Regions from separate parts of the Lysinibacillus sp. NPDC047702 genome, predicted to be linked through region 2. Evidence: riboswitches for the same ligand, from Rfam matches in the RefSeq annotation. Region 2 holds a riboswitch; each other region holds the start of a gene.

Region 1 (7,021 bases), on a different contig from region 2:
AGGCATTGAAATTTGAGTTTAAAAGCTGTTGTAACAAATATCCGTCGTATTTAAAGGAATTTTCTAGCTCCTTTTCCTCCTCAGCTAACTGTAAGGCAAATAATGCACCTGCCTGTTCTACTGCAAATAAATCTAAAGGATCCATTTGTAAATGTTGATTCATCACAATCAGTAGTATTCCTATAACACCTCGTTCTGTATGGATAGGAAATAAGTAACTTACATACGTTTCATCTTTAAATGGTATGTATACTTGATGTCTTACACATTGCTGTACAACTGTATCAAGATGCTGTGATTTTTGCTCTTTTAAAATGTCAGTAGCAAGTTTAGCTACAGGAGATGATGCAAACAATAGATCGTAAAAATCTGTCATAATTGCTACAGATTGGTCTAGTAATGATGCAAGCGTATCAATCATATCGCTGAGTCGGCCACGTGTTAAGGAAACCTGTGTTAAAGCATTATAAATGCGCTTAGAGCGTTCGTTTTGAGTAAATAATTTTGCATTTTCAATAGCAATTGAGGATTGGTTTGCAAATGCCTGTAACATCGTTAAATCACTATTTTCAAACTGTGTATCTCCTGAAAAATTGACAATTGTTAAAACGCCTATACATGAATTACTTTTATCAAGAAGTGGAGCACAAACAGCACTTTTGGGATAAGTTAAATCACCAACTGCTTTTGTATAGTTTTCTTCATACTGTGGAAATAAATCCGCCATGCTTTCTGTAACATCATTGCTAGAGTGAAATCTAAATGCTTGTTTTTGAGAGAATACCTTTCCAGTCATCCCTTCATTTGAGGCAAGGTGAATCTTTTTTAAATAAGCCAGGTTATAACCAATGGCATGCTTGGCAACTAGACGATTAGTTTCTGTATTTAACATAAACAATACCCCTGCATCAGCACCGTCTATCACATGAAGTACCTCATTCATTAATTTTTCTAATACTTGGTTAATATCGAGTGTTGAAGTAAGAACCTGTGCTGCCTTAACCAAGCTCATTAATTGTTTTTCACTATTTATTTTTAACAACCCCTCATCTGTAGTGCTAAACCCTATTTTAATATAAATCTGCTATGCCAAGTACAAATTAGAAAAAAGTTATAGAGTCAAAAAAAAGAATCTGCTGGGAAAAAGATGAGCAGATTCTTTATTTGGGATGTATTATTTCTTATAGCTGTTTTTTGGAGAAGAGGGGGCTCCTTTTTTCGCAGCAATTACTTTTTTGACAATTGGTATAACGATAGGTGCTAATTTTACGGCGGTTTTGACAACTTTAGATACTTTCATAAAAAAACAGCTCCTTTTACTAAAAGTTCTACCTGTTTATCTTCATTCAGCAGAAGACTCCCACCTCTATAGGGTGAGATGAATGCGGTTTTGGTTTCTTTTCAGTGGGTGTCCAAACACCTACTGAAATAGAGGAACTCAGTCTAAGAACGCCACGTCCTGTGGCAATTTATCTGTGCGAAAGCGAAGCGACAGCAACACACAACTGAGTGACCAACATCATGTTGCTGCCGCTGCGTTAGCACTACACTTTCGCACAAAAAACATCATGTTGCTGCCGCTGCGTTAGCACTACACTTTCGCACAAAAAACATCATGTTGCTGCCGCTGCGTTAGCACTACGCTTTCGCACAAAAAACATCTGTTGGCCCAAAGCCTCCAGCGGATGTCACGGATTTTCAAAAGAATGAATTGTGCCTGCACAATTCAAAATCCGGACGCAATTACGCCAAGGCGAAATTGATATTAAAAATGAAACATTAACGAATAACGCGAACAGCTTGCACTATATTCCAAATAACAATCCCTAGTGAGACAAGTAAGTAAATGGCAAATGATGCAAACCAAACGATCATAAACGTATTGCTACCTGATTGTGGATCAAAGGTGTTAAACGATATGGTTGAGAAGACAAAGACAGCAAAGAAGATGATACCAAATACAAACGGGATTAAATGCGATATAAGTGCTCGAATAGAGTGTCTTTTTACGTCGCTATCTTTAGAAACAAAGTAAACAATTAATGGCACAATAAAGGGTGCAAAAAAAACGCTGAGATAACTAAAGGCAGATAAAATTTTTTGGTTCTCCATAGTTGTACCTCCTTTTTTAATATTTACGCATGAAAAACAGCAAAGTTTCAAAAAATATTGTGAAAGAGAGTTGTAATCATATCCATGTTTGCGTACAATGAGGTTGTTCAAATAAAAAAGATGTAACGACCACAAGGGGAGCTGATGATGTCAGCTGAGACTAGGCACGTAATGCCTTAACTCTTTGAACCTGTAAGTTAACACTTGCGTAGGGATGTGGATAGAAACCGACACTTGTACGATGTGAGGCTCTGTCCTGGCATTGTTTTTTTTTGCCAGATAGAGTCAAAAAGTAATTTGATTTCTATTCCTGCTCTTGTATCCTACATCGGAACAAAGGAGAGAATAATATGGACAAAAAAAGACTTTTAATGCTTGTGGAGATCGCGATATTCGCAGCGATTGGCCTTGTGCTTGATCAGATTTCCTTTAAAGTATGGGCACAAGGCGGCTCTGTTAGTCTAGTGATGGTACCAATAATTTTAATAGCCTTTCGCTGGGGTCTTTTACCTGGTCTGACAACGGGCTTACTTATTGGTGTTATGCAAACAATGTTTGGTGCTACAGTTGTGCATTGGTTACAAGGCTTACTCGATTATGGCGTTGCCTTCACAATAGTAGGCTTGGCTGCAATCGTACGTCAACCAGTTCTTGAGGCTGCAAACAATCTAAACAAAACGAAAATGGCGGTATATATTATTGTTGGAACTGTATTAGCAGGATTTTTACGCTATGCAGCACATACCATTGCTGGCGCTGTATTTTTCTCGGAGTATGCTGGCGATCAAAATGCATGGATTTATTCAATTATTTATAATGGAACATATATGCTACCAGCAACAGTTTTAACTGCCATTGTTGGTGTTCTGTTATTTACAGCAGCACCACAATTAATGCAGCGAAAATCATAAATAATCTACCCTTCACAGTAGTGGAGGGTTTTTGTATCGTATTTAACTACTCGCTGTGAAATATTGCTACATTTTAGCACTTTGCAATTTATGAGGGCATACAATATTTAAAGCGTTTAACGTTTTATGTCAAACAAGTTATGTTATATTAAAGAGTAGATATTAGATGAAAGGGACGTTAAAAATGATTGTAAAAACGCAAGAAGAGATTGAAGCCTTTAAAAAAATCGGTCGTATTTGTGCTGAAATTCGTGAGGCAATGAAGGCTGCGACAAAACCTGGTGTAACAACACTTGAACTCGATGAAATTGCTGGCCGTATGTTTGCTGAGGCAGGAGCAATTTCTGGACCTAAAGGAGAATATGACTTCCCAGGATACACATGTATTAGTGTCAACGAGGAGGTAGCACATGGTATTCCAGGAAAACGCGTGATTAAAGAAGGAGACATCGTCAACATCGATGTATCTGGTTCATTAAATGGCTACTTTGCAGATACAGGCATTTCATTTGTAGTGGGAGAAGGCTACGAAGATAAAGAAAAGCTCTGTCGTGTGGCAAAAAGTGCCTTTGATCGTGCCATGACAAAAGTAAAGGCTGGATCAAAATTAAATCAAATTGGTAAAGCTGTTGAGCGTGAAGCATATGCTAATGATTTAACAGTCATTATGAACCTAACAGGTCATGGCTTAGGGCTTTCCTTACATGATGAGCCAAATCATATTTTAAACTATTATGATGCATGGGATTCTACAATCATGAAAGAGGGCATGGTACTTGCGGTTGAGCCTTTTATCTCAGCAAAAGCAGAGCATATTGTTGAAGCTGGTGATGGCTGGACATTCGTTACTCCAGATAAATCACTAGTTGCCCAAATCGAACATTCAATTATTGTGACAAAAGACAAACCAATTATTTTAACTTCATTGGATGAGGCATAAATTAAAAATCCTGCTGCCCAATTATTTGGGGGAGGCAGGATTTTTTTTTATGAAAAGTATACCGACTAATAGTACACCACATAAAAATAAAGCAGCTGTTGTTACAAGTAGCTCTTCAAAACCATTATGTAACGCGATTCCGATATAAGCCCAAATAAATACAGATGGATACATAATATCGAAATGATGGAAGCGCATATGTAATGCGATGGCAACACCGATTGTCAATAAAATTACTGCCCATAGAGGGTTGCTAAGACCAAAGCCGTTCCATCCATAAGCTGTCAATGTAAAGCTTGTATCTGTCATCAAAATAAATGTCGACCATGCATAATAAATAGAGAAAGGGATACGTCCTGCCAACGATTTATCGCTTAGAGGATATGTATTGTACAGCGAAAACACACAGAAAACTAAAAGTAGTGTATTGCCAAGAGATGCGATAAATAGCTCCTGATGCCAAACGACTATCGTGATTATCTGCAATATACATATGCTGCTAAAAAGAACAGTCTGTTTAATTGTTGTCTTTTTAAAATTCATGACTAACCAAAAACCAAGTAACATGTAAATGACGATCCAAATTACATGACTGACATTAAAAGGTGCAAATACAACAGGAAAACGATTAGAGATGTCTAACGAAGATTGACCATTTATTTTCATGAAAAAGGATGAAAAGGTTAGGATGACTGAGACAATATAAGTGATTGTCATCAAAATAAATTGAGGCATGTTTTCCTCTCCCTTCGTATTAAATTGTATAGGGAAAAGACAATTAAGTATAGGACTGCACTCTTTCCATTATAACGGAAATTCCCAATAATGTATCGCGTTGTTTCATATAAACTATCTACAATTTACCATTTGTATAGGCATCTAAATGATTCTTTAGTACAATAGGAATAATCCAAATAGAAGGAGTGAAGTTTTAATGGCTCAAAATTTAACAGATTTAGATTTATCTATTGAACTAGATAAAAAAATGTATAAAAAGAAATTAAAAGTACTCCAATATGAAATGTTAAATGCACAGCAATTTTTATTAAAAAATAAAATTGGGCTAATATTAGTATTTGAAGGTATGGATGCAGCAGGTAAGGGAGGGGCCATCAAACGTTTAATTGAACGTGTTGATCCGCGAGGCTATGTGGTACATCCAATTTCTGCACCTCAGCCCCATGAACTGCGCTACAACTATTTACAACGATTTTGGAGAAAGCTTCCACAACATGGACAAATAGCTATTTTCGATCGTTCATGGTATGGACGAGTTTTAGTGGAACGTATTGAAGGATTTGCAACAAAGGATGAATGGTCACGAGCTTTTGAGGAGATTAATAACTTTGAAAAGATCTTAACTGCAGGGGATTACATAATCATCAAGTTTTGGCTCCATGTCTCAGATGAAGAGCAGCTCAAACGTTTTACTGAACGTGAGCAAAACCCTTATAAGGCTTGGAAGTTAACAGAGGAAGATTGGCGTAATCGTGAGAAAACACCTAAGTATGTAGAAGCAGCAAATGATATGTTTGAGAAAACAGACAAAAAGAATGCGCCATGGATTCTAGTTGCAGGGGACGATAAAAAATATGCACGTGTGCAGGTACTGCAAGAAACAATAGCGCATATTGAACGGGAAGCACAAAGGCGCGGGCTTCATTTAACAAATGTTTTAGATAAGGCTCAGTTAGAGGATGAGGAATCACCAAACCTTGAAGTACTAAATGATAATTCGAAGAAGAAAAAAACAAAATAATAATTGTAAGATGCTGTGCAAACAAGACGAGCTGTTTTAGTTGTAGCAGCATCTTTTTTTACATACAATAAAGTGACTAACTGATTTTTGGGTGAAGCAAGTAACAAGTAAGACAATTATCGGAAGGCTAGTGTGGAAAAATGGTGCTTAAAATTTGGAATTTAATAAGGAAAAAGGGTGGAAATGTGGTATCAATTCAAGGAGAGAAATGCTACATTCGCACATTCCAAGAAAAAGATGCACAAAGTTTAACTGGTCTCGTAAGCCGTAATAAATACTTTTGGTCTACATACGAGCCATTACAACGACCGGAATATTATACAGTTGATGCCCAATACAAAAAAATTCAAGAAAGCCTATACTTAATGGACTCGAAAAGGGAATTTACTTTTGGTATTTATGAGCCAGGAACTAATAATCTAATTGGGCATATTGCGCTTTACGCAGTCAAACGATTACCTTACTCAAGTGCTTTTGTCGGCTATGCGATGGATGAGATTTATATTGGGAAAGGGATTGTAACAGAGGCTGTGAAAATGGTCGTGCGTTTTGCGTTTGAGCAAGTAGGCTTACATCGTGTAGAGGCCTATGTTTCAACGCAAAATAGTGCTTCTATTCGAGTATTAGAAAAATCAGGATTTCAGCGTGAGGGATTGTTAAGAAAGCTTTTGTATATCAATGGTCAATGGGTAGATCATTACATGTATGCCTGTTTAGAGGATGAATAAAAGAAGGGTCTATCTTTCAAACAATGAAGGATAGACTCTTTCTATCTGCATTGACTGTTGATCTTTTGTCTCAAAGTTTTGGCAGAGTATAAAAATGGTGTTTAGCCTTGATAATAACTGCCATCTTCGATTAAATCAAGACGGCCTGTATTTGGATCAATGACTAATCCATGGACAGGAACATCCTTCACCATTAATGGGTGATTGCGAATAGTATCAACACTTTTCTTTACACTTGTCGCAACGTCGCCAAAGCCACGTAAAAATTCCTTTAAATCTAGACCAGAGTATTCCATCATCTTGATAGTCTCTGGATTAATTCCACGATCCACCATTTTGCTAAGCATTGCTTCAGGATCGACTGCGCTCATACCACAGTCGTAATGGCCAACAACATACACCTCATCTGCTTGCAGCTCATAAACTGCTACAAGTAGACTACGCATAATTGCACCAAAAGGATGACTTACTAATGCGCCAGCACTTTTAACAATTTTTACATCACCATTACGTAAATTCATCGCTTTAGGTAATAGCTCTACAAGACGAGTATCCATACATGATAAAACAA
Region 2 (7,021 bases):
CTTATGACTGCAGAAGAACAACAACGTCTATTCGAAAATACAGCAAATGATATGGCATCTGTTGAAGAGTTCATCAAGCGCCGCCACATTCTTCACTGCTATTTAGCTGATCCAGCATATGGTGAGGGTGTTGCAAAAGCAATGGGTCTTTCATTAGAAGGTATGGATCTTGCTAACCCATACGTAAAACAACCAACTAACGTTTAATTTTCCACTTATTATTGATATCCAAATCCAACTTTAACTCCATGTGAATCTACCATTCACATGGAGTTTTTTTGATTAAGCAAAGGCCTATGTCTATATTTTGACATAAGCCATTGCTTTCATTATTGGTAAATTTGACTACCTGCTTTTTTAAATTCCTCAGCCTTTTCCTGCATCCCTTGATGAATTGCCTCCGTCGTATTTACATCTTTTTCTTTAGCATAATTACGAATATCTTGTGAGATTCTCATACTACAGAACTTGGGTCCACACATTGAACAGAAGTGAGCAGTTTTTGCCCCCTCTGCTGGTAATGTTTCATCATGGTATTCAACTGCACGCTCTGGATCTAAAGACAGGTTGAATTGATCACGCCAGCGGAATTCGAAGCGTGCCTTTGAAAGCGCATCATCTCGCTGTTGTGCTCCTGGATGCCCCTTCGCTAAATCAGCAGCGTGTGCAGCAATTTTATACGTAATCACCCCTACACGAACATCCTCTCGATTTGGTAAGCCCAGATGCTCTTTTGGTGTCACATAGCATAGCATTGCCGTACCAAACCATCCAATCATTGCAGCACCAATAGCTGATGTAATATGGTCATAGCCTGGTGCAATATCTGTTGTCAGTGGTCCTAAAGTATAGAAAGGAGCCTCCTTACACACCTCTAACTGCTTGTCCATATTCTCTTTAATTAAATGCATTGGCACGTGCCCCGGTCCCTCCACCATCACCTGTACATCATGCTTCCAGGCAATCTGTGTTAATTCACCTAACGTTTCAAGCTCTGCAAACTGTGCCTCGTCATTGGCATCTGCAATTGATCCGGGACGTAAACCATCCCCTAACGAGAAGGCAACATCATATGTTTTCATGATTTCACAAATTTCTTCAAAATGTGTATATAAAAAGTTCTCTTGATGATGATATAAGCACCACTGGGCCATAATTGAACCTCCCCGTGACACAATACCTGTCACACGATTTACCGTTAGCGGTACATAACGTAATAGCACACCCGCATGAATCGTGAAGTAATCAACCCCTTGCTCTGCTTGCTCGATTAACGTATCTCGATACACCTCCCACGTTAAATCCTCAGCTATACCATTTACCTTTTCAAGCGCTTGATAAATCGGCACTGTTCCAACCGGCACCGCGGCATTACGGATAATCCATTCACGTGTCGTATGAATGTGCTTACCAGTCGATAAATCCATAATATTATCAGCGCCCCAGCGTGTTGCCCATGTCATTTTCTCTACCTCTTCTGCAATAGATGATGACACTGCTGAATTCCCAATATTGGCATTAATTTTCACATGAAAATTACGTCCTATAATCATTGGCTCTGCCTCAGGATGATTAATATTAGAAGGCATAATGGCACGCCCCGCCGCAATCTCCGAGCGAACATATTCAGGATCCATATTTTCGCGAATAGCTACAAACTCCATTTCAGGTGTAATAACTCCCTTTCGTGCATAATGAAGCTGTGTTACATTTTTACCTTTTTTAGCTCGCAGAGGATTTCTTGATAAATCCGGAAAGGTATTTTCCTTTATACGCGGATCATCCGCTTTGCGGAAACCATTATCCTCTGGTTTAATAGTACGCCCCACATACTCCTCTACGTCCCCTCGTTCTCTAATCCATTCACTTCGCAACGCTGGCAAGCCCTTCGTAATATCTACCTTATAGGCAGGGTCAGTATATGGACCACTCGTATCATACACATGGACTGGTGCATTTTCCTCTTCTCCAAAGCTTCCTGTCGTTGGACTTAATGCAATTTCACGCATCGGCACTAAAATATCTGATCTTGATCCCTCTACATAAACCTTTTTGCTACCATCAAAGCTTGACATAATGGTAATGTTCTTTTCGCTAATTGTTGTCATGACCCGCTTCTCTCCCTTATAGAAAATTCATACAAGGACCGAATCTAGCTCACCCAATAAAAATAAAAAAACCGAATCCAAAAAATTTTGGATCCGGCTATGATTGTAAAAGGTATAATTATCGCATTGTAAAGAGCTCGCAATAATTTCTTAACTTTCCCACGCTGGTATGAGCCAGATCAGGTCCAAAGGGTCAAGAAACCTCTATGCGTTTCCCTCTCAGCCTGACTCATCAGACTCCCCTAGTTAATGCTATTAAGTTTGATGCTAGTGTAACAGATATTGCTAAGAGATGGAAGCATCATTACTATTTTTTACTTTAGAGTTTATATTTTTGCTTCATAAACTCTAAACGCTTTACCTGCTCCGTTAATTCATGAATCGTTCTACTTAGTTGACCCAATGATAATTCTTGCAACTTAGATGCATCGGCTACTTCTTTTGTTTCCAACAAAACAGCCTCGGATGCCTCATTAGTTTGCTCTAATGCCGATAAAACGACGTTCGTGTTTTTGGACATTGTGTTTGTAACCTCAAAAACATTTTGAACATCTTCCTCAACTACTTTTACTGCTTCAAACAAATGATCTAGCTCATCACTAATAGCCATCACTAAATGAGCTCCCTCTTTAACTTCAACAGTACTATGGTCCATTTCTTTTAACACCGTCTCTGTCACTATTTTAAATTCATATATATGCTGACGAATATCTTCTGCCGACAGCTTTGTCATTTCCGCCAGTTTTTTCACCTCTTCCGCGACAATAGCGAAGCCTTTACCATGTTCACCTGCTCTCGCTGCCTCAATCGCCGCGTTTAACGCCAATAAATTTGTTTGATCGGCAATACTTTGAATAACACCTATCATTTCTTCGATTGTGCTATATCTTTCACCAAGAATATTCACATTATTTGCCGTATGCGTCACCAAATCTGCCACGCCATTCATCCGATCCGTAATCATTGCCGCTTCCGATTGACTTTGCTTCACAAGATTCGCTGTATTGGATGAGCTTTTCATAACGGAAGAAACAGAGGCTGATATCTGCATAATTCCTGCCGTCATCTCTTCAATTGTTTTAAAGGAATGTGTCGCTAGGTCTCTTTGTCGATCCACACTCTCCTCTATTCCCCCTGCACTTTCAATCAGCCTGTTACTTGAGTGCTGCACATTATTTCCTACCTCCTGTAAACTATCAGTGGCCTTAGAAATATCTGTGCCAATCCCCGAAAGGTTAAATATAATTTGATGCATGGATTGCATCATCTCTTTAAATTTGCTGCTAAAATCAGAAATATCATCATTTGATTCAAAGCTTATTTCATCCAATATATGTTGAGCTTCTGCCATATTTCCATCTGTAAAGGCTATTGTTGCTCGTTTCATGATAAATATTGGCTTCAGTGATTTTCGCATATACAAATACAATGTCGTCATCATAACGACACTCAATAAAATGACAATGCCTAAAAGTATAGGCAAGTACTTTGTTACAGCAGATTTTTGAATGCCATAAATAATGGAGCTCTCAATATCTAGTCCAACATATGCAACAATTTCACCATTTTCTGCTCTAACAGGTGCATAAGCAGAAATAAAATCTCCCCACCCCTCTACAGAAACAAACTCACTAAAGCCATTCTCATTATTGGAGATTGTTTTTACAACACTTTCATATGGAACATCCTCCATAATATCCCCAATTTGATAGGTTTCCTCACTAGTGAGATCTCCAGCATCCACCAGCACCATTGATTGTTTACCCTCAGGTGTTCCCTTGAATACATAGATATACGTTACATAATTGGTATTCAGTATTGTCGTAAGCTCCTTCTGTAAATCAAGATACAGCGAGCGATTATCTGGATTTTTAGCTAGCAACTCATATCTCTCTGAATCAAGCTGTCCCACAACATTTCTTGCTAGAATCATACTATTCTCTTTTAACGCTAACTCCACTATGTTATTTGTGCTCTTATAGACAATAAGTCCAAGAGCAACACTAAAAACAATCATAATAACGATTAATAAGATAATGAATTTCTTCCATAACTCTATACCTTTACGCAAAGCTATGATCGCCCCTTTCAATATTATTATCAAAAACCTATTTACCCTATGTATATATTTGAAATTACAATAACTAACAAACATCCTTTTATTTTCTAATTATTTTCTTCATTTTACTTTTGAAGCATAAAAAAAAGCAATAAGCCTTAAGCCTATTCCTTTTTTTACGTGATATGTTATGAAAGAAATAATAATTCCGCAAGATAAATAACAATTGTTACTGTAATACAGCTCACTATTGTTGAAAATAAAACAGTTTGAGCGGCTGTTGCTGACTCGATATCATACTCTAAAGCTAAACTTGAGCTATTTCGGGATGTTGGAAAAGCACTAGCGATAAATAATGATTGTGCCACTACCCCATCTAAGCCGAGTAAATAAATAATGAGTAAAGCAACTGCTGGTCCCAAAATCAGTCTTGTAAAACAGCTAATGATAACGGTTTTATTAAACATAGATTTAATTTCAAGCTGTGATAATTGTGCACCTAACGTGATTAATGCCACAGCAATAAAACCGTCTGCCACATGATCTATAGGAATTTTAATAAATTGTGGCACTGCAATATCGAAATAGTTCATCGCTACCCCTATAATAAGGGCATGAATGATAGGCATCTTAAGGAAATCCTTTACAATAGACATACCTGATTTTGTTGAGGAAATTAAGTTGTATAAGCCATATGTATAGGTAGTCATATTTTGGAATATCACAAGAATAACCTGTATCGCTACACCAATTGGCTGTGTCACGAATATCATTTGTGCAACAGGAATTCCGTAGTTTCCTGAATTAATAAGGACGACACTATTTTTAAACACCGCAGCCTCTGTTTTAACTAAACCAAGCCCTTTCGCTAAGAAATGACTTAGCACCATTTGACTGCCAATAAAAAGTACAATAAATATCGCAACTTCTCCCAGCACAGAGAACTCCACGCTTGTTTCATATAAATTAACAAAAACAGCAGCGGGCATGAAGCAATAGGTAATAAGCTGAGAGAGTGCTTTTAGATTGAAGCAAAATTTCTTTTGCAACATCGCGCCAAGCACAAGAAGCACTAAGATAGGAGCAACAATCTGGAAGAAAATCATACCGAGATATATCATAATGTGCCCTCCTTTCCTTTCTTATAGTAGTGCTGTTTTTTCGCTAGGTCAATCTGTCCAAAAGAGAGAATAGAACTAGCCTTCCCCAATAAAAAAGAACTGTCTTAAGTAACATTCATTACCTCTTAGACAGTTCTTCATTATTAAGCTAGCTTAAATCGATTAACAACCTCTTGTAATCCCTTTGAAATCTCATTCATATTATTGATGGATTCTGCCACCTTTTGCAGCTCCGCTTGTTGGTCGATAGCAGAGGCACTTACCTGTTCAGCTGATGCCGCTGTCTCCTCTGAAATAGCAGAAATACTTTGGATTGCCATAATTGCTTGATTTTTATGCTCCAGCATATTCGATAGCTTATCCATTAGCTTATTGATCGAAGAAGCGATAGAGCGTGACAGCTCACTGTTATCTTTAAATGCTACCTCTGTCCCTTGTACAGACTCATTTTGTGACTGCATAAGTCCTGCATTTGAAGCAATAACAGCAACGGTTTGCTGGGAGTTTGCAAGTATACTATCCACTGTTTGCTTAATTATATCTGTTTCATTTTTTGATTGCTCTGCTAGCTTTCGCACTTCCTCTGCAACAACCGCAAAGCCTTTGCCATGCTCGCCAGCACGAGCCGCTTCTATACTTGCATTTAAGGCTAATAAATTAGTTTGCTCCGTAATACCTTGAATAGATGCGATTATATGATTAATATTGGCGATATTAGATGCCAGAGACTCCATTTGCTGCTGAATACGGCCATTCATAGCATTTGTCTCTGCATTACGGTCACGTAAGCTTTCAACCTCTTGCATCCCTTTGTCAGTAGTAAGTCTCGTTTTATTTGATAGCTCATCCATTTCATTCGATAAAGCTGTAATAGCATCAATTTGATCGGATAAATCAATCATTCGATAGTTAGTCTCTTCTGTATCCTCAGATTGCTTAGATGCACCTTGAGCAATTTCATTTATTGCTACAGAGACCTCTTGACTTGAAGCTACTATTTCATTAAATGCCTCATGAACATGATTGGATGATTGGTTTAATAGTGTTGTAGAATTTAGCACTGTCTTTATAGCACTATTCGTTTGATCCAACATATTATTATAAGCCAATGCAACAGCTCCAATCTCATCAGCTTTAATATATTTCTCATCCACTTTTTGTGTTAAATCACCATCAGCTGCCGTTTCAATAGATGCACGTAAAAACTTTAATGGCTTCAATTGTCTATAAATAAATAAGGCACTAGCAGCAGACATTAAAACCACTATAATAATAGAGGCAGCGATTGTAAAAATAAATACCTGATTATAAGTCTCTAAAATTTTTGATTTAGGCAGAACCATTTGTACTGTCCATGTTTCATCAAGTCCCTCTAATACCATCGGTGAAAAAACATTAAATGAATTTTCTTTCAATTCTTCAGAGTCCATATACATGCTTTTTACTTCGCCACTATCCATCGTTTGTTTAATGCTTGTCCAATCTAAATGATCCTGCATATTTAATCCATCTAATGTAGTACCAAGGCTATTCGCTGTTAAAATACCTTTATTTGTAATAATAGCAGCGTAGCCGCCATCTGGCTTGACCGATTCTGTCAATTCAGTTAGATAATCGATGGATAAATCAGCCGTTAATATGCCGAAAAATGTTCCTGAAGCATTCACTAATGGAACAGAAATAGTTGTCATTAGGACCGTCTTTCCATTGACATTATAATCATAGGGCTCTGT
Region 3 (7,021 bases), on a different contig from region 2:
ACTGGTTATCGTACTAGACCGCTCTGGCAGTATGTACGGAGCGAAGCTAGAGCTAGCTAAGGAGGCAGCAGCTCGTTCTGTTGAAATGTTACGAGATGAAGATACGCTTGGGTTCATTGCCTTCGATGATCGACCTTGGGAAATTATCGAAACAGGACCACTTGGCAATAAGGAAGAAGCAGTAGATACGATTTTATCAGTAACGCCAGGCGGTGGGACAGAGATTTATGGATCACTCGCTAAGGCCTATGAGAACTTAGCAGATTTAAAACTACAGCGAAAGCATATTATTCTATTAACGGATGGACAGTCACAGTCAGGGAATTATGAAGACTTAATTGCTGAAGGAAAAGAAAATGGCGTAACATTGTCAACTGTAGCGATTGGACAAGATGCAGATGCCAATTTACTTGAAGCACTTAGTGAATTGGGTAGCGGGCGATTTTATGATGTTGTTGATGAGCAGACCATACCTTCTATTTTATCCCGTGAAACGGCAATGATTTCACGCACATATATTGAGGATAACCCCTTCTATCCAGCCATCTATAACGCATCTGGTTGGAACAAGTTATTTGCAAATGGTGTACCTCAAATGAATGCTTATATCGGAACAACAGCGAAACAGGGTGCCTCTGTAATTGCGGAAAGTGAGAAAGAGGATCCGGTGCTGGCTCAATGGCAATATGGCCTTGGCAAGACATTTGCCTTTACTTCCGATTCGACAGGTAAATGGACAGGTGACTGGGCAAGATGGCAGGATTGGGGAACATTTTGGCAAACGCTTATATCTCAAATGCTACCAAGCTATAATGACATTGCCTACGATGTACGTTTAGAATCGGATGGTTCATTTATTATTACAGATCCTACCAACGAAGCAGCATTTTTAGATATTGTAGCTGTCAATGAAGCAGGAGAAGAACTTGAAACACAGCTTGAGGCCATTTCAGCCTCACAGGTTCGGGCAGTTGTGCAAGCAGAGCCAGGACTCATTTTCTTCCGTATTGCTGATGAAGATCAAGCTATTTATCAGGCAGGGATAAGTGTACCTTATAGTGCTGAATATGAATTACAACCAGTAAATGATAAGCTGGTGGAAGAACTGACAAAGCAAACGGGTGGCTCTGTTTTGAAAGAACCGAAGGAGGTATTTCGTGAATTTACGAAGAAAGGGGCAGACCGGCAAAATATAGCAACGTGGCTTATATTAGCAGGTATGTTATTCTTCTTCATCGATATTACGATTCGCCGCTTTGGCTGGGGCATCTTTGCTAAGTCGAAGAAGAAAGAGTCGCTTGTAGAGAATAAAACCATACAGGCAGAGGATACGAATGTTGCTCAGTTATTAAAGGGCATGAAGAAACGATAAATTGGATTAAATGACAGTGCAAAATGATTGATTATTTTGCACTGTTTTTTGTATATGATTGGGTGGTTCTTTGAAAAGGGGAAGTTCATCTCATAAATTAGGGGGAAGTGATCCAATAAAGGAGATTTCCGATCAAAATAGAATTGAAGGAATCCCTGTTCATTTAATGGAAATTTTTAATAAGTACAGTATTTCGTAGACTACTAGCAACGGCCACACCTAAAATAGCACCAATAATACTAGAGCTCAAAAAAGCAGGCATGAAAAACATTGCTGCGACAGATGTTCCCATTAAGATATATGCATATGGTACTGCTATGAGGGAAGCGATGATCCCAGTTCCTACTATTTCACCGACACCTGTTAGCCAAGGTTTGCCACTGTATTTATAAGCTAATGCTGCACAAAATGCGCCAATGACACTTCCAGGAATGGCTAATAGGGAGCCTGTCCCTGTTAGAATACGAATTATTGCCGTGACAAGGGCAATGATGATGGTTGGTACTGGACCGAGTAGAATGGCACTAATGACATTGATGGCATGCTGTATTGGATAAGCTCGCGCAATCCCTGTTGGAATTGAAACGAAGGTAGAACCTGCTACAGCAATTGCAACTAATAAGGCCATGATTGTTAATTTTCGAATTGACATAAGTAACACTCCCTTGAAATATTAAATGAATGGTTATCGCTGCTAAACTGGTTAAACACAAAAAGACCGCTTCCTGAAAACAATAGGAAGCGGCCTTGCATTTACATATTAAAAAGCAAGATGTCGCCACTTCCCTACGCTAGTATGAACTAGATCAGGTTCAAAGGGTCCATATATGACAATATATGTCTCAGCCTTTTAAAGACTCCCCTAGTGGTAAAAATTATTTAATTTGTGTATAACATCGTAACAAGATAAATGTAACATACTGCTAATAATAGTCAATGATTTTTCAGACTATTTAGAATCGGGCTGCATAAGATGTGGTGCTTTTTTCATTGTCCAAATAAGGGCAAGGAAGAAGCAAGCCATCAAAATAATAGCACCAAATATATAAGGGCTATTCATATTCCAATCGAATAAAATACCTGCCAATGCTGGACCAATCATATTCCCAAGGCTCATATAAGCATTATTTAAACCTGCTGCAAATCCTTGCTCATTTTCAGCAAGTTTGGAGATCAGTGTGTTGACAGCAGGACGAATTAATGTTGTAGCTGTAGAGAAGATTGTTGCAACAACTAAAATAAGGGCAAATCCAGAAACGAATAATATTAAGTAAATAGATACAGCTGCAATAAATAAATTGACTAATACGACCTTCATTTCACCGTAGCGATTAAAGAGTGGGGTAATGACAAACATTTGTACAACTACACCAAAAGCACCACCCACTACTAAAATAATAGCAATATCTCCGGGTGTATAATGAAACTTATCTGTAACAAATAATGATAAAGTCGTTTGGAAATTAGCAATTCCGAACGAGAATACCATCATAATAATAAGCATAACAAAGTAAGGCATATGTACTGAACGTACCATTTGTTTTGCGAGATTGTCTTGCTTATGCATTTTTTGTGCTGCATTTGGTTTGGTAGATGGTAATAAAAAGAACGATAAAATAGCAGCCAAAATAGCCGCAGCTCCAGCCGTATAGAATGGAAAATGTAAGCTGACTTGCGATAAGAATCCACCAATACCTGGTCCAATCATAAACCCAAGAGACATGGCAGCACCAAGCATCCCCATCCCTTTGCCTCGTTCTTCATATGTTGTAACATCTGCCACAAATGCCATAATAGGAGGTGCAACAAAGGCTGATCCAAGGCCACCTAAAAAGCGTGCCAAGAAGAGCATCCAAACTTCTGTAGAGAGCCCAAAACCTATTTGTGCAAGTCCTGTTAGTATAAGCCCGAAAATTATAAGATTTTTTCGACCATACTGATCCGAAAGATTCCCAGCAATTGGAGAAAAAACGAATTGAGCTAAGGCGAACGTTGCAATAAGCATGCCTAAAACTTGTCCTGCAGCACCAAATATTCTTAAATACTCTGGCATGACAGGAATAATAATTCCAATACTCCCCATTGCGATAAACATATTAAACATTAAAATATACAAAGCCGCCTTATTAGACTTCTGCTGGGTCATCGAATACCCCCCTTTTCTAATCAAATATAGTACAGTCTATCACAAAGAAAAATGGTTTGCTATTAGTTAGGATTACACTAAATAGTGGACCAATGGTTTATTCTTAAACTAATAAATGATAAATATTTTGCAATAATAATTAAGTAATCAATTAGTAAATTCCACAAGTTTTTTTGTGGAATTTACTTTTTTTCTTGTAGTGAATTAGGGGTTACATCATTTGTTCTTATGTTAATCTTTTTATGTCAACTGTATGACAAAAATTGTAATAATTAGTGCCTTATATATGGTTGATATTCCCCTAATAATTCCTGTAATAACGGCTAATTACTGGTCTACATGAAGAGGTCATAAGCTGAAAACCCGAGAGAAATTGATATTAAAAAGGAGAGGAAATGTAATGGTAACTATTCAAGCAGCAATGGAAAATTTAAAAGAATTAGGTATTAATCCAGTAACAGCAGTCATTGGGTCAACTCAACAGCTATTTCAATGGGATGAAGAAAAAGTCAATGAATTAAAGGGTTATTTAATCTCCCAAAATTTTAAACATCATTATGAAAACAATAGCTTTTATCGAATGCTATGCGAGGATAGCGGCGTTACACCTGCTGATATACAAAGTTTAGATGATATACAAAAAATTCCACTTATTCCGGTAACAAGTTTTAAAAGACCTGACTCTCATTTATTATTATCAACATCTTTAGAGAACATAGAATTTGAAATGCGAAGTACAGGAACAAGTGGTATCCCAAGTATATCGAGAAGGGATGCTGAAACATTAAACAATTGCGTATTTAGTATATACGCAATGTATAGAGAGATGTTTGCCTTCTCTCGTGGAGCTGGTCTCTTTTTATTCCCTTCTCCAGAAGAAATGCCAGAGATGGGAATGGTAAAAGTATTAAATATGCTCTCAGGTTTGTTTGATGCAACAAGATGTCTTGTTAAGAGAGCATCCTTCAAGCCTAAAGAGGCAATAGAAACTTTAGAAAAATGGCAAAACATTCATACACGCCACATCGTAGGACCTCCATTTTTAATTTATAAACTGGTCAATTATTTAAAAACAAATAATATTCATTTGAAGTTAGATCAAAAGACGATGATTATCAATCTAGGAGGCTGGAAACGCTTTTCTGGTATGGAGATACCTAGAGAACAATACAATAAAGAATGTGCTGAATTTTTAGGTATTCCTGAAGAAAATATAAGGGATATGTATGGATTAGTTGAATCTAATATTTTAGCTATCGAGTGTGAGAAACAGTCTAAACATGTACCACCTTGGGTTCATTTTTCATTAAGAAATCCCAAAAATTTAGCGGAAGAAGTACCACAAGGAAAAAGGGGTGTTTTAGCAATATTTGACCCTACATCCTTGTCATATCCAGGATTTATTCAAACTGAGGATTTAGTGTATTTAAAGAAAGAAAATACATGTGAATGCGGAAGAAATGGTCAGAAGGTGGTATATCTTTCTAGAGTAGCGGGTGCAGAAATAGGTTGTTGTGCCATTAATTTAGAGAAGCATATGGATGCCGCAGAAGAAAAAAATGAAATGGCAGAAGTATAAGAGAGGATTCTAAGCATGTACAATTCTATCATTATTGATTATTTTAGTAACCCTCGACATTCTGGTGAACTGGCTGATGCAAATATGGAATTAAAAATTGGTAACTCTGTTTGTGGAGATACAATTTTTATGAGTGTAAAGGTAGAATCCGGAATGGTAAATAATGCAAAATATAAAGCATATGGTTGTGCTACATCCTTAGCAACGGCTGATATATTTGCAGAATATATCATTAATAAATCAATAGAAGAAATTAAGCAGCAACCGCAACATGAGATTGATAAAATGCTAGGGGAGTTGGAGCCTCCTCAAATGCATTGTTTGAATATTTTACATGAGTTATTTGAGCAAATACGTTCGGCAGCTTAGGAGGCTTTTATGATAGGAAGATATTTTGATTATAATGCCACTACCCCTCTTCGGGAGGAGGTGGCTTCTACTATGATAGAAAATATAACGCTATTTGGTAATCCTTCTAGCACGCACTCCTTTGGACAGTTAGCGAAATTAAAAATGGAAGAGGCACGCTCAAATGTTGCCACAGTAATCAATGCAGAAAAGACAGATATATTTTTTACTTCTGGCGGTACAGAGTCGATTAATACCGCATTGAAAGGATATTTCTTTTCAAATGAAATGCGCCCGTTTCATATCATCACTTCTAAAATCGAGCATGCTGCAACTTTAGAATTATGTAAATATTTAGCTACCCTTGGTGCTGAAATTACCTATTTACCTGTTGATACTAATGGATTCATAGCAATTGAAGATTTAAAAAACGCTATTCAAGAGAATACAGCGCTTATTTCAATCATGTATGCTAACAATGAAATCGGATCAATTCAACCAATTAAAGAGATGGTGAAAGTTGTTAAGAAGATCAATAGTAATATTATCTTTCATGTTGATGCTGTACAGGTGATAGGAAAAATCCAGATAGATGTTCAGGACTTAGGAGTGGACGCATTATCGATGGCCGCCCATAAAATATATGGTCCTAAGGGTACAGGTGCATTGTACTTGAAAAACGGTGATCGCAAATTAGAACAGCTTCTTCACGGCGGTGGGCAAGAAAAAGGTCTTCGTGGTGGTACAGAAAATCTCTTAGCTATTATTGGTTTTGGTAAAGCTTGCGAAATAGCAAAAAGAGAGCTAAAGCAAAATGCTAATAACATAATCGCATTAAGATCTTATTTACTAGATAAATTAGAGAATTCGATTGAATACTATGAAATTAATGGTCCTGTGTTAGGTGAGAATTTATTACCAAATACTATTAATATATCTTTTCTGAATATACGAGCAGAAGCATTGGCTGTTCTATTATGCCAAGCTTATGGTATTGCAGTATCTATTGGTTCTGCCTGTAGTGCCGATAAAGCTAATTTATCTCATGTATTATTAGCACTCGGCCTAACTGAAGATAGAATAAAATCGTCTATTCGTATTAGCTTTGGTTATTATACGGACTACAAGGATATTGATTTTTTTATTGAAAGTCTAAAAGCATCTGTTAACCGTCTACGAAGTATGCTCCCAGTTGGATAGAAAGGAGTCAATAAGGTGGAGAATTTAAAAATTGTGGCACCTGTACGATCAAAATTTATGATGGAAGAAATGATAGAGGCTGGTGCAAATGAAATATATTTTGGCGTTTCAACTCCGCTTTTTCAACAACTATCATTTGATAATAAATTTCAAACAGTTGCAGATTATCCTGCCCACTTTTCAGATTGGGAGGAAATAGATGGCATAATAGCTTTAGCAAAAGCGAACAATCTTAAAGTCATATTCATGGCCAATACCTCATACGTCCCTACTAGCATTGAAAAAGATTATCAAAAGCATGTTTATAGAGCACTTGAAAAAGGTGTAGATGCTATTACAATATCCTCAATACAATCGTGCCATCTACTTAATCATT

What was found. Region 2 has a riboswitch for thiamine pyrophosphate ahead of thiC (phosphomethylpyrimidine synthase ThiC). Riboswitches for the same ligand answer to the same signal wherever they lie in the genome.
Region 1: it holds a riboswitch for thiamine pyrophosphate, as region 2 does, so the genes downstream of both, thiT (energy-coupled thiamine transporter ThiT) here and thiC (phosphomethylpyrimidine synthase ThiC) in region 2, are expected to answer to the same signal.
Region 3: it holds a riboswitch for thiamine pyrophosphate, as region 2 does, so the genes downstream of both, thiW (energy coupling factor transporter S component ThiW) here and thiC (phosphomethylpyrimidine synthase ThiC) in region 2, are expected to answer to the same signal.

Annotation. Positions count from the first base shown of each region.
Region 1 is NZ_JBNNMG010000014.1:32,188-39,208, reverse strand. It holds gene ACQKIM_RS09635 (helix-turn-helix domain-containing protein) at 1-1,042, opposite strand, end outside; gene ACQKIM_RS09630 (hypothetical protein) at 1,175-1,300, opposite strand; gene ACQKIM_RS09625 (DUF4870 domain-containing protein) at 1,780-2,112, opposite strand; TPP riboswitch at 2,237-2,344, shown strand; gene thiT (energy-coupled thiamine transporter ThiT) at 2,463-3,023, shown strand; gene map (type I methionyl aminopeptidase) at 3,208-3,963, shown strand; gene ACQKIM_RS09610 (hypothetical protein) at 3,985-4,698, opposite strand; gene ACQKIM_RS09605 (polyphosphate kinase 2 family protein) at 4,898-5,722, shown strand; gene ACQKIM_RS09600 (GNAT family N-acetyltransferase) at 5,863-6,450, shown strand; gene ACQKIM_RS09595 (beta-class carbonic anhydrase) at 6,552-7,021, opposite strand, start outside.
Region 2 is NZ_JBNNMG010000005.1:133,863-140,883, reverse strand. It holds gene ACQKIM_RS04560 (catalase) at 1-207, shown strand, start outside; gene thiC (phosphomethylpyrimidine synthase ThiC) at 330-2,108, opposite strand; TPP riboswitch at 2,248-2,362, opposite strand; gene ACQKIM_RS04550 (methyl-accepting chemotaxis protein) at 2,428-4,179, opposite strand; gene ACQKIM_RS04545 (AEC family transporter) at 4,356-5,288, opposite strand; gene ACQKIM_RS04540 (methyl-accepting chemotaxis protein) at 5,432-7,021, opposite strand, start outside.
Region 3 is NZ_JBNNMG010000027.1:16,451-23,471, reverse strand. It holds gene ACQKIM_RS14135 (VWA domain-containing protein) at 1-1,372, shown strand, start outside; gene thiW (energy coupling factor transporter S component ThiW) at 1,536-2,024, opposite strand; TPP riboswitch at 2,139-2,246, opposite strand; gene ACQKIM_RS14125 (MFS transporter) at 2,322-3,518, opposite strand; gene ACQKIM_RS14120 (LuxE family acyl-protein synthetase) at 3,919-5,097, shown strand; gene ACQKIM_RS14115 (iron-sulfur cluster assembly scaffold protein) at 5,113-5,466, shown strand; gene ACQKIM_RS14110 (cysteine desulfurase family protein) at 5,476-6,645, shown strand; gene ACQKIM_RS14105 (peptidase U32 family protein) at 6,661-7,021, shown strand, end outside.